DNA from 4 places in the Duffyella gerundensis genome. Region 1 is predicted to be linked to each of the others. Evidence: predicted binding sites of a transcription regulator. Region 1 holds the regulator's gene; each other region holds the start of a gene.

Evidence for each region. The regulator CRP, encoded in region 1, controls carbon source genes, mostly activating them, when cyclic AMP is high. The targets are predictions, from matches to a motif close to ATGTGANNNNNNTCACAT.
Region 2: the regulator CRP is predicted to act here: its motif matches at 1,649-1,666, upstream of msrB (peptide-methionine (R)-S-oxide reductase MsrB).
Region 3: the regulator CRP is predicted to act here: its motif matches at 1,421-1,438, upstream of EM595_RS19145 (sugar transporter).
Region 4: the regulator CRP is predicted to act here: its motif matches at 2,021-2,038, upstream of EM595_RS15555 (nucleoside-specific channel-forming protein Tsx).

What each region holds. Positions count from the first base shown of each region.
Region 1 is NZ_LN907827.1:393,600-396,709, reverse strand. Features, by position in the region: gene EM595_RS01685 (phosphoribulokinase) at 1-205, shown strand, start outside; gene crp (cAMP-activated global transcriptional regulator CRP) at 920-1,552, shown strand; gene EM595_RS01675 (YccS/YhfK family putative transporter) at 1,616-3,110, shown strand, end outside.
Region 2 is NZ_LN907827.1:2,134,449-2,137,558, reverse strand. Features, by position in the region: gene EM595_RS09915 (D-hexose-6-phosphate mutarotase) at 1-369, opposite strand, end outside; gene gapA (glyceraldehyde-3-phosphate dehydrogenase) at 445-1,443, opposite strand; gene msrB (peptide-methionine (R)-S-oxide reductase MsrB) at 1,786-2,196, shown strand; gene EM595_RS09900 (YeaC family protein) at 2,200-2,481, shown strand; gene pncA (bifunctional nicotinamidase/pyrazinamidase) at 2,514-3,110, opposite strand, start outside.
Region 3 is NZ_LN907828.1:421,289-424,398, forward strand. Features, by position in the region: gene kdpD (two-component system sensor histidine kinase KdpD) at 1-672, shown strand, start outside; gene kdpE (two-component system response regulator KdpE) at 669-1,343, shown strand; gene EM595_RS19145 (sugar transporter) at 1,514-2,722, shown strand; gene EM595_RS19150 (LysR family transcriptional regulator) at 2,776-3,110, opposite strand, start outside.
Region 4 is NZ_LN907827.1:3,385,211-3,388,320, reverse strand. Features, by position in the region: gene EM595_RS15565 (RpiB/LacA/LacB family sugar-phosphate isomerase) at 1-170, shown strand, start outside; gene yjdN (VOC family metalloprotein YjdN) at 439-876, shown strand; gene EM595_RS15555 (nucleoside-specific channel-forming protein Tsx) at 945-1,811, opposite strand; gene EM595_RS15550 (glucose/quinate/shikimate family membrane-bound PQQ-dependent dehydrogenase) at 2,132-3,110, opposite strand, start outside.

The sequences.
Region 1 (3,110 bases):
TCCCTCGCTGGATGAAAGCTTCGTGGTGATTCACTTCCGCGGCCTGGAAGATATCGATTTTCCTTATTTACTCGCCATGCTGCAGGGCTCGTTTATCTCGCACATCAATACGCTGGTGGTACCGGGCGGCAAAATGGGCCTGGCGATGGAACTGATTATGACGCCGTTGGTACAACGTTTAATGGAAGGTAAAAAGATCGAATAAAATGCAGCCGGGCCGCGGGCGGCAATCACAAATATTTTACAAATCGTTAACCTTAGCGGTTTGACCATTGCCCGCTGCGCCAGCCGTTACGCCTGTTAATCATCACGTATTGGTGTTCTGCAGGTGCGCTATTCTCTCCTCGCCCTTGTCCTGATTTTTGCGCTGCGGACGATCATGATATGAGATCGGGCGATACAGACTGCCGATAATACTTTTCCGCTATGCAAACCAGCCCGCTCTTGCCGTCAGCAGCAAAGAAAACGCACGACTGCACTGCAAATGCTTGCTACCAGTGATATTATCCTCGCCGCAATCACGCACCGGCCCGTCAATACTCATGCTGTTACGCAGTACTGCACGCCTGAGGATTCTCCTAAAAGCGGGGATTATGCTCTTCGCTCCGCTGACATGCGCTTTACTATAACCATTGATCGAGTGTGAGTATGATCGCGTCAACCTGCCCTGCTAAAAGCGCAATCTGACACGATGTACATCATGCTGAAGCGAGACAACAGAAGACAGTAAGTGAAAGCTGTGCTACAAACGAAGTTGTAATATTTTCGTTGCGCAAGCGAAAACGGGAGCACTGATGAGCAAAACTCAAAACAGCAGCCCGCCGACTTTCCTTCAAAGGAATAGCTTTACTATTTCAACGCCTGACAGGGAATCTTGCCCCTGTGTTTAGGGCACGATTACAACAGAGGATAATAGCGAATGGTTCTCGGCAAACCGCAAACAGACCCTACACTCGAATGGTTCCTGTCACATTGCCATATTCACAAATATCCATCCAAAAGCACGCTCATCCACCAGGGTGAAAAAGCGGAGACGCTTTACTACATCGTTAAAGGTGCAGTTGCGGTGTTAATTAAGGATGAAGAAGGCAAAGAGATGATCCTCTCTTACCTTAATCAGGGCGATTTTATCGGTGAGCTTGGCCTGTTCGAAGAAGGTCAGGAACGCAGCGCCTGGGTTCGCGCGAAAAGCGCCTGTGAAGTGGCTGAGATCTCTTACAAGAAATTTCGCCAGCTGATTCAGGTTAACCCCGACATCCTGATGCGTCTGTCCTCACAGATGGCGCGTCGCCTGCAGGTTACCTCAGAAAAAGTGGGCAACCTGGCGTTCCTGGACGTGACCGGCCGCATCGCACAAACGTTGCTGAATCTGGCGCGTCAGCCTGATGCGATGACGCACCCGGATGGCATGCAGATTAAGATCACCCGTCAGGAGATCGGCCAGATCGTTGGTTGTTCCCGCGAAACGGTGGGCCGCATTCTGAAAATGCTGGAAGATCAAAACCTGATTTCTGCACACGGTAAAACGATCGTCGTCTACGGCACTCGCTGATTTTTCTTACCCCGACGGCGTGATGATTGCTCATCACGCCGTTTTCTATGTTGTGAAAAGCTGATGTGGCGCCGACTCATCTACCACCCTGAAGTAAATTATGCCCTGCGGCAGACGCTGGTGCTGTGCCTGCCGGTGGCCATCAGCTGGCTGTGCGGCGATCTGCAAAAAGGCCTGCTGTTCTCGCTGGTTCCTGCCTGCTGTAATATTTCTGGTCTTGATACGCCGCACAAACGCTTTTTTAAGCGGCTAATTGTGGGCGGTTCTCTGTTTGCAACCAGCAGCCTGCTGATGCAGGTCTTAACGCTGCATGGCATTCCGTTGCCCGCGATCCTGTTTGCGATGACCATGCTGCTCGGCGTGCTGGGCGAAATCAGCCCGCTGCATGGCCGCCTGTTATCGGGTTCACTGATCGCCGCCATCTTTACCCTGAGCCTGACAGGTAAGCTGCCGATCTGGGCACCGCCGCTGCTCTATATTGGTGGCACCTTATGGTATGGGCTGTTCAATGCGTTCTGGTTCTGGCTGTGGGAAGAGCAGCCGATGCGCGAGACACTCAGCCTGATCTATCGTGAACTGGCAGATTATTGTGATAAAAAATACAGCCTGCTGACCCAGCTCACCGATCCTGAAAAAGCGCTGCCGCCGTTGCTGGCACGGCAACAGAAAGTGGTCGATCTCATTAATACCTGTTATCAGCAAATGCACATGCTGGCGGCCAATCGTGACAACAGCCACAAGCGGCTGACGCGGGCATTTCAGGTGGCACTGGATCTGCAGGAGCACATTTCGGTGAGTTTGCATCAGCCGGAAGAGGTGCAAAAGCTGGTGGAAAAGAGCCATGCCGAGGCAGTAATCCGCTGGAACGCTCGCGTCATTTCTGCTCGCCTGCGCGTGCTGGCTGACGACATTCTTTATCATCGCATGCCGGATCGTTTTGAGATGGATAAGCCGTTGCAGGCGCTGGAGAAAATCGCCCGCCAGCATCCTGATAATCCGGTAGGTAACTTCTGCTTTTATCATTTCAGCCGCATCGGCCGCGTGCTGCGCACTCAGCGCCCACTTTACCGCCGCGACCTGATGGCCGATCGTCAGCGTCGACTGCCGCTTTTACCAGCGCTACGCAGCTATCTGTCGTTGAAATCCGCCGCGCTGCGCACCGCTGCTCGCTTCGCCGTTATGCTGATGTTTGGCAGTACGCTGGCGCTGTTCTTCGATATTCCCAAGCCTTACTGGATTCTGATGACCATTATGTTCGTCAGCCAGAATGGCTACAGCGCCACGCGCGTACGCATTCAGCACCGGGCGCTGGGCACGCTGGCGGGATTGATTGTCGCCGCCGCCACGCTGCGCTTTGCCGTACCGGAATCGGTGGTATTGCTGATCATGCTGGCGATCACGCTGGGTGGCTATCTGATCATCCGTAAGTTTTACGGCTGGGCAATGGTTGGGTTTACCGTGACCACCGTCTGGACGTTGCAGCTGCTGTCGCTGAACGGCTCCGCTTTTCTGCTGCCGCGTCTGATGGACACGCTGATGGGCTGCCTGATCGCCTTTG
Region 2 (3,110 bases), 1.7 Mb from region 1:
CTGCTCACTGCTTTCCAGCACAAAGGTCAGCATGACGCTCTGGTCATTTTCATCATGGGCGCTTAACGTCCACGGCAACGTACGGGCAAAGCCGTGCGCCGGTTCTCCCGCCGGACCAAACCACGGCCAGCAGATCGGCACGCCGCCGCGAATCGCCTTACCCGGCGAGAATGCGGATTTTTCACTGAGCCAAATCGCTGGCGCTTCGCCATTGGGCTGCCAGGCAATCAGCTGAGCACCCTGCAGGGTCACAGCTGCACGAAATAACGGGTGATTAATGGCGATAACCGGCAGTTCTCCCAGCTGGCGTTGTGAGAGATAAGGTGAAATCTGGTTAACCACCGGCAGCGAAAAAATGGTGTGGGTCATAAGCTAATCCTTCCATCAGCGGCACGATAAAAAAGGGCGACCGAAGTCGCCCTTTGCCTGAAACGGAGCTGCAAATTATTTTGCAGAAACCAGTGCAATCAGGTCGAGAACTTTGTTTGAGTAGCCAGTTTCGTTATCGTACCAGGAAACCAGTTTCACAAAGTTGTCGTTCAGGGCAATACCGGCCTTCGCATCAAATACAGAGGTCAGCACTTCGCCGTTGAAGTCAGTAGAAACCACGTCGTCTTCAACGTAGCCCAGTACATCTTTCATTTCGCCTTCAGCAGCGGCTTTGATCGCTTCACAAATTTCTTTGTAAGACGCTGGTTTTTCCAGACGTACAGTCAGGTCAACCACAGAAACGTTTGGCGTTGGTACGCGGAAAGCCATACCGGTCAGTTTGCCATTCAGTTCTGGCAGCACTTTGCCTACAGCTTTCGCTGCGCCAGTTGAAGATGGAATGATGTTCTGCGATGCGCCGCGGCCGCCGCGCCAGTCTTTGTGAGACGGGCCATCAACGGTTTTCTGGGTAGCGGTGGTCGCGTGAACGGTGGTCATCAGGCCTTCAACGATACCAAACTTGTCGTTGATAACTTTAGCCAGTGGCGCCAGGCAGTTGGTGGTACAGGAGGCGTTAGAAACGATATCCTGGCCAGCATATTTGTCGAAGTTGGCACCGCGAACAAACATTGGGGTGTCATCTTTCGATGGACCGGTCAGAACCACTTTCTTCGCGCCTGCAGCGATGTGTTTACGCGCAGTTTCGTCGGTCAGGAAGATACCGGTTGCTTCAGCAACAACATCAACACCTACGTCGCCCCATTTCAGGTTAGCCGGATCTTTCTCAGCGGTAACGCGAATGGTTTTGCCGTTTACGACCAGATGACCATCTTTCACGTCAACGGTACCGTCGAAACGGCCGTGAGTGGAGTCATACTTCAGCATGTAAGCCATGTATTCTGCATCCAGCAGATCGTTGATTGCCACGATCTCGATGTCAGAACGCTGCTGAGCAGCACGGAAAACGATGCGGCCGATACGGCCAAAACCGTTGATACCTACTTTGATAGTCATATATTCCACCAGCTATTTGTTAGTGAATAAAAGGTTGGCTGTAAAATTACAAAAACCTTACCAGGCGTCAAGCGGAATCGTGTCAATAGTTGCGACAGGTCAATTCCTCGGCGAGGAATTATTCCTCTGCCGATCGCCTCTGACAGCTGATTTTTGCTCACTTCGCTTTGCTTTGCACAGTCCTGAAAAGACCCTGCATTGCCAAGAGTGATCTTCATCACAAATTCAGACTCTTCTTGCTACCGAACAGGGCAGGGCACAAATTATTCAGCTGCCATTGTTAGGTGTTTGTTAGAATATTAGCCGAAATTTCCAGATTCACCTTCCTCGAGACCTTCAATTATGGCAAAACCCGATACGCACCATGCATCAGACGTTGAGCTGAACGAAATGCAGCGTTACGTTACCCAGCAACGTGGCACCGAACCGCCTTACTCAGGCGCGTTATTGCACAACAAAGCTGAAGGTATCTATCACTGCCTGGTCTGTAATGCACCGCTGTTTCTTTCTGAAAGCAAGTACGACTCCGGCTGTGGCTGGCCCAGTTTTTATGAGCCGGTGAAGGATGATGCGATTCGTTATCTGGAAGATAATACTCACGGCATGCACCGCACGGAAATCCGCTGTGGAAGTTGCGATGCGCACCTGGGCCACGTTTTCCCTGACGGCCCGCAGCCTACCGGCGAACGCTACTGCGTGAATTCTGCGTCAATGCGTTTTACCGACGACGACGGCAATCAGGTAAAAGGGTAAGCCATGGATAAGGATCTACAGAGTGTACTGGCGGCAATGACGCCAGAGGTTTATCAACGTCTGGCGACGGCCGTTGAGCTGGGGAAATGGCCAGACGGCGTGGCGCTGACCCCGGAACAAAAAGCGCATTCGCTACAGCTAGTGATGCTGTGGCAGTCTCAGCACAACGAGCAGGCGCAGCATATGAGCATTGCGAAGGGCGGCGATATCGTCACCAAAAGCAAAAAGCAGCTCAAGCAAGAACTGGGTATTGATGACGACATTACCCGGCTTACTCTGCACTAATATGACAAAGGCTGCCGCGGCAGCCTCTGTTTTTAAATCAGCGTCGCGCCCTGCGCGGCCATCTGTGCGAACGCGATGTCGCTGTCTTCCGGCGATAAATTTACCCCGCGACAGCCTGCTTTGATCACGTCAACCTGATAACCCAGCTCCAGCGCATCCAGCACGCTGTACTTCACGCAATAATCGGTTGCCAGCCCCAGCATCACTAAATGCGTAATGCCGCGCGCCTGCAACCAGCCGTGCAGTTCTGTCTGGCGCCGGTGACCGTTATCGAAAAAGGCGCTGTAGCTGTCGACATCCACATCTTCGCCTTTGTGGAAAATCGCTTCGATGACGCTGCGATCGAGCGCGGGATGAAAATCGGCGCCCGGGCTGTGTTGAATCGCGTGATCGGGCCACCAAATTTGCGGCAGACCGTTGAGTTCGCCGAGGGTATAAACCGGTTCGCCAGAAACCGAAGCAAAACTGCCGTGTCTGGCAGGGTGCCAGTCCTGTAAAGCGATCACGCATTCACCACGTTGCTTAAACGCCTGTGCATACTGATTTGCTACTTCAACGGTTAAATCGCCCTCGGCTACCGCCATCGGCCCGCCGGGGCAAAAATCGTTTTGCAGATCGATAAGTACCAG
Region 3 (3,110 bases), on a different replicon from region 1:
GATTTACGCACGCCGCTGACCGTACTGTTCAGCCAGGCGGAGATCTTAATGCTCGATCTCGCCACCGATCACTCACCCTATGCGCCGCAGGCCGATGCCATTCGTCAGCAGACGTTGAGCACTATCCGGCTGGTGAACAATATTCTCGATATGGCGCGCATTGAGGCGGATGGATTTCACCTGCGCATGGATTGGCTGGCGCTGGATGAGATCATCGGCAGCACGCTGCGTTCGCAGGCATCAATGCTCGGCGATCGTCAGGTGCAGCTCCAGCTGCCGGAAGAGATGGTGCTGTTTCGCGCCGACGGGCCACTGCTGGAGCGGGTGTTTGTGAATCTGCTGGAGAACGCGGTAAAGTACAGCGGACCCGATGCCGACATTGGCATTGAGGCGAAGGTCGATGGCCAGACGCTGATCCTGAATTTTTGGGACAGCGGACCGGGTGTGCCGGTCGGCATGGAGCAGCTGGTGTTTGACAAATTTACCCGCGGCAACAGCGAATCCTCGATTCCTGGCGTCGGTATCGGCCTGGCAATTTGTCGCGCCATCGTCGGCATGCATCAGGGTGAAATCAGCGTCACCAATCGACCGCAGGGCGGCGCCTGTTTTTCAGTGAGATTGCCGTTATCATCGTCTGAAACGGCGCTGCACCCGGAAGAGGAAAGGGTATGAAAACGTTGCTGGTGATCGATGACGAAAAACAAATTTGCCGATTTTTGCGCCAGGCGCTGGAAAAAGAGGGTGAGACCAAAGTTTATGAAGCGGATACGCTGGCGCACGGGTTAACCACCGCGGCGGCGCGTCGTCCCGATTTGGTGATCCTCGATCTCGGATTGCCCGATGGCGACGGCATGTCGTTTATTCGGCAGTTCCGCCTGTGGAGCGATCGGCCGATTATCGTGCTCTCTGCCCGCACCGACGAGGACGATAAGATTCAGGCGCTGGATGCCGGCGCTGACGACTTTCTCTGTAAACCGTTTGGCATGGGTGAACTGCAGGCGCGCGTGCGCGTGGCGCTGCGACGTCATGAAACCGACAAACCACAGGAGATCGCCTTCGGTGACATCAGCGTTAATCTCACTACCTCGCTGGTCACCCGCGCGGGCGAACTAGTGCATCTGACACCAACTGAATTCCGTCTGCTGGCGCTGATGATCACCAACCCCGGTAAAGTCCTTACGCAAAAACATATCCTGCGGCAGATTTGGGGCCCCAACGCCGACCATAACAGCCAGTATCTGCGTATTTATATGGGGCACTTACGGCAAAAGCTGGAAAACAGCTCTGCTCAGCCACAGCATTTCATCACCGAAAACGGTGTGGGCTATCGCTTTGTACAGTGAACATTGCCGCCATTAGCAGACCAATAGTTTACCTTAATGACTAAGTTGTCTAAAAAAACAACTTAAATTGTCGAAAAATGCGATGAATATCACACTTCGGTTGCATTCAACTCATCCGGCTTTAGAATCTGGCGCTTCATTTTTTTCGCAACCAGCTTCGCGGGTGATATATGAATTCAGTTTCTCGCAAAACCGCATGGTCTCGTGTTTTCACTCTGGCTGTCGCCGCGTTTATCTTTAACACCACGGAATACATTCCGGTGGGGTTGCTTTCTGATATAGGCGGCAGCTTTGACATGGCCACTTCTCAGGCCGGTATGCTGATGACGGTTTACGCCTGGATTGTGGCGTTGATGTCACTGCCGCTGATGCTGATGACCAGCCGCATCGACCGTCGGGCGTTGCTGATTGGCATCTTTACGGTGTTCTCGGCCAGCCATCTGCTCTCTTACTTCGCGTGGAACTTTGATGTGCTGCTGATAAGCCGCGCTGGCGTCGCGCTGTCGCATGCGCTGTTCTGGTCGATCACCGCGTCGTTAGCGGCACGGCTGGCACCGGCGGGCTGTCAGGCAAAAGCGCTGAGCCTGCTGGCTACCGCTACTGCGCTGGCCTCGGTGCTCGGCCTGCCGCTGGGCCGTATTATCGGTCAGAGCTTCGGCTGGCGCACCACCTTCCTGATCATCGGCGCGGCGGCCTTTATGCTGCTCTGGCTGATCGTGAAAACCATGCCGCGTGTGGTGGCAGAGCACGGTGGCTCGCTGAAAAGCCTGCCGTCAATTCTGCGTCGCCCGGCGTTGCTGGGTCTGTACGTGCTGGCGGTTACCGTGGTGGCGGCGCACTTTACCGCCTTCACTTACATTGAGCCGTTTGTCGTGAATGTCGCACACCTGAGCGAAGGTTTTGCCACGCTGCTGCTGCTGGTATTGGGCGCTTCGGGCATTGTGGGCAGCCTGATCTTCAGCAAATACGGTGAGAACAAACTGTCGCTGGTGCTGGTTACCGCTATCGGCATGCTGTTTGTCAGCCTGATGCTGCTGCGTTCGGCAGCCGCCAGCCAGAGCACTATGGTGATGTTGGCGATGCTGTGGGGCATGGCGTTTATGATGATTGGCATGAGCATGCAGATGAAAGTGCTGCGCCTGGCGCATGACGCTACCGATGTGGCGATGGCGCTATTCTCCGGCATCTTTAATATCGGTATCGGCGCCGGTGCGCTGCTGGGTAACAAAATCAGCACCACCAGCTCGATGGCGTCCATTGGCTATGCGGGTGCCGTTCCGGCGCTGGCTGCGCTGTTGTGGGTCGCCTTTATGATGCGTCGCTGGTGGGCAGTTTCGCCAACGCCAGCCAAGCCTGACGTGGTAGTGACAGAAGTCTGATTGCGCGCTGGCGCAGGGAAAAGGGTTATCGGCTGCGGCCGGTAGCCCTTTTTTTATGGCTGCCAGCGCACGGCATCGAGCAGGCGCGCAAAAGCGGCGGTGTGCTGTTTTCGGCTGGGATAATAGAGATGATAGCCGCTAAACGGCTCGCACCATGCGTCCAGCACCTTTACCAGCGTGCCTGTGGCGACCGCCTCGCTGACGCAATCTTCGGGCACATAGGCTAAGCCTAAACCAGCGATGGCCGCTTCCACGCGCGCATTGAGGTTGTTGAAGATCAGCTGGCCTTCCACCCGTATGCGAATCTGCTGGTCATCGCGGGAAAATTCCCACGGATAGACGCCGCCATGTGTAGGCAGCCGCATGTTGATGCAGCGATGCTGCTGCA
Region 4 (3,110 bases), 780 kb from region 1:
ATCAGGTGAAAGCCGCGGTGATCAAAGATAACTATCTTGATACGCTGCGCGCCATCGATCCTGAGCTGGTGAAAACCGCGGTCAGCGGTCAGCGGTTCCAGCAGTGTTTCTTTGAGCAGTGTCAGGATAAAAACATCGAAGCCTTTGTGCGTGAGGTGCTGGCGGCCTGATGCTAACCGACGCGGGCGGCGCGCTGCCGCTCGCACTTTTCTGCATTCTCTTCTCCCTCTCAGCGTTGCTTATCCTCCTTGATTCCCGGTTTCCCTGCTGGCGATTTAACGCGTAATGCCATTTACATCTTGTTGCGAAGTGGGCTGAAAAATAAGCAATAGTGCGGCTTTTTACGCTGTTTTGCCCGTCTGAAAGCGGCGGTTTCCGTTCATGGTCTACACTCTGTGCGAGGCAAACAATTAACACAACCCACGTACGGAGGTGGCGATGAAAGTCAGTCCTTATCTGTTTTTATATGGTCGTTGTGAAGAGGCGATCGAATTTTATCTGCAGGCAACCGGTGGTGAGCTGCTGGGCAAAGTGACCTTTGGCGATATGCCGGATCAGGATGAGCAGATTGGCGATAAAGATGCGACGCCGCAGCCACCAGAAAAAATCATGCATGCTCGTCTGCGCATTGGCGAAGGCGAAATCATGCTGAGCGATGGCAACACCGATAAAGGCCCGGCTTCGTCACATGCTGGCTACGCGGTGAGCCTGGCGACAGAAGATGAAGCGCAGGGTAAAGCCTGGTTTGAGAAACTGTCGGCCGGTGGTGAAGTGACCACGACCTGGCAGAAAACCTTCTGGGCCGAAGGCGGTTTTGCCATGTTTATCGATAAGTTCGGTATTCCATGGCGCATTAACGTATTGAAACCAGAGTAAGACGTGGTTTTCCTCACCCGTTTCCGCACTGGAAAGGGTGAGGAGTCTGTATCATCAACGCCGCTTTATCAGAAGTTGTATCCCACCACCAGGTAGTAACCCCAGCCGGTTGATTTCACTTCACGATTGTTGGCAAAGGCCAGTTCGCTGCCGTCTGCCCACTGTCCGCCATTGTGGAAATAACGTGCCACCGCCGAATAGTGCCAGTGATCGTATGCAAGCGAGAGAATGTGGCTGGAAGCGATAGAGTTGCTGGTGCGCGTCGAGTTGCCGTTGTCGTTGAGGTCAGAACCCCAGTCGAAGTTGGTAAAGCCAACGTAGCCAAGATTACCGCCCCACAGTTGGGTGATCGGCACAAAGTATTTCACCTTGAAGCGATAGCCATCCCAGCTGTTCTCGTTTGGCGCGCCGTAGTTTTCCCACTGGTATTTGGCGTAGACGTTCAGGGAGAGGCCAATGTCGCTGTGGGTGTCGATATCGGTGCCGAGGCCCATATACCAGGTGTTCTGGCGGTTATCGCTGTTGCGACCCATATCGTAAATATAGTTGTTGGCAAAGTACCACTCTTTGAACGGACCAAAAGCCAGGTTGGTGCCGGTCAGCTTGTCGATCGAGAAGCGCGGCTCAATCTCCATAAACATCGGTGAGCCGTGGTCAAATACGCCGTTGGCGTTGCTGTTACCCGCGCCAAAGAAGTTGGTCAGATCGAGATAGCCGTAAAAATCGAACCAGTCTTTGTGAGCGAAGGCTTCATATTCCAGATAAACGTCGTTATTAAACTGCGGTCCAAAACGCGTGTGATAGCTGCCCACCACGTTGGCGCTCTGATGCCACCAGTCGGAAACATACTGCGGGTCAGAAGGCCCGGCAGCCAGAGAAACGCCGCTGTATGACATGCTCAACAGCGCGCCTGCAATCATCAGTTTATTTTTCATGAAAGTGACCACTTGCTATCGCTCTCGCTTATGGGTGCGGGAGTCAGTTTTAAAAGAAATCCCAGGGAGTCGGGAGGAGGCTGCTGCCATTTCCGCTGGCCGCCGAGGGGGAGTTACGCCAGCGCTGACGTAGGGTGCCCATATCCAGACGATAGAAAATAGATTTTGATCACGATTGTCAAAGTTTGTTTCATGATGATTCCGCTCAAATGTGACTCAACTCACAAAAGTAACGCAAACGTTTCCCTTTTTGCCTCCAAAGCCAAATTGCAGGCGAAAAAAAAGGGGCGAATCATCGCCCCTTATTACCGTTGGAAAGGTTACTTATTGTCTGGCAGTGCGTAGGCGATAATGTGGTCGCCCATGGTGGTACCAAACGAACCGTGACCGCCAGCAGAGATAACAACGTACTGCTTGCCATCCACTTCATAGGTCATCGGCGTTGCCTGGCCGCCTGCTGGCAGACGTCCCTGCCACAGCAGTTCACCGGTGTTGGTGCTGAATGCGCGCAGGTAATTATCGGCGGTAGCCGCGATAAAGAAGACGTTACCGGCGGTAGTTACCGGGCCACCCAGCATTGGCATGCCGAGTTTAAACGGCATCGGCACAGGTGCGCTGTCGCGAACGGTACCGATACGTTTTTTCCAGACAACCTGATTGGTTTTCAGGTCAACCGCAGAGACATAGCCCCAGGCGGGTTGCTTACACGGCAGGCCAAACGGCGACAGGAACGGGTTCAGTTCAACGCCAAACGGCACGCCGTACTGTGGCTGAATACCTGACTCGGTACCGGAACCGCCTTTGCTGCCTTCTGGTGGCTCAATCGGATTGCCCGGACCACGTGGAATCAGCTTGGAGACGAACGGCAGCGCCATTGGGTTAGCAATCGCGATCTGACGATCGGTATCTACGGCAATACCGCCCCATTCAAACATGCCGAGGTTGCCAGGGAAGACCAGCGTACCCTGCTCAGATGGCGGGGTGAACGGACCTTCATAGCGCAGACGGTGGAAGATCACACGGCAGACCAGCTGGTCAAACATCGTGGCGCCCCACATATCTTTGCCGCTCAGGTTCTGCTTCGGACGGTAGGTCAGCTCAGAGTAAGGCTGGGTTGGAGAAAGGCGATCGCCTTTAGCCGGGCCTTGCGGTACTGGCGTTTCCGGTGCCGGTACAACCAGCTTGCCATCACGACGGTCGAGCACAAAAATGTTACCGGTTTTCGCCGGGGCGTAAACCACCGGTACGGTGTTGCCATTTTTGTCGGTGATGTCAGCCAGCGTTGGCTGTGAAGGCAGG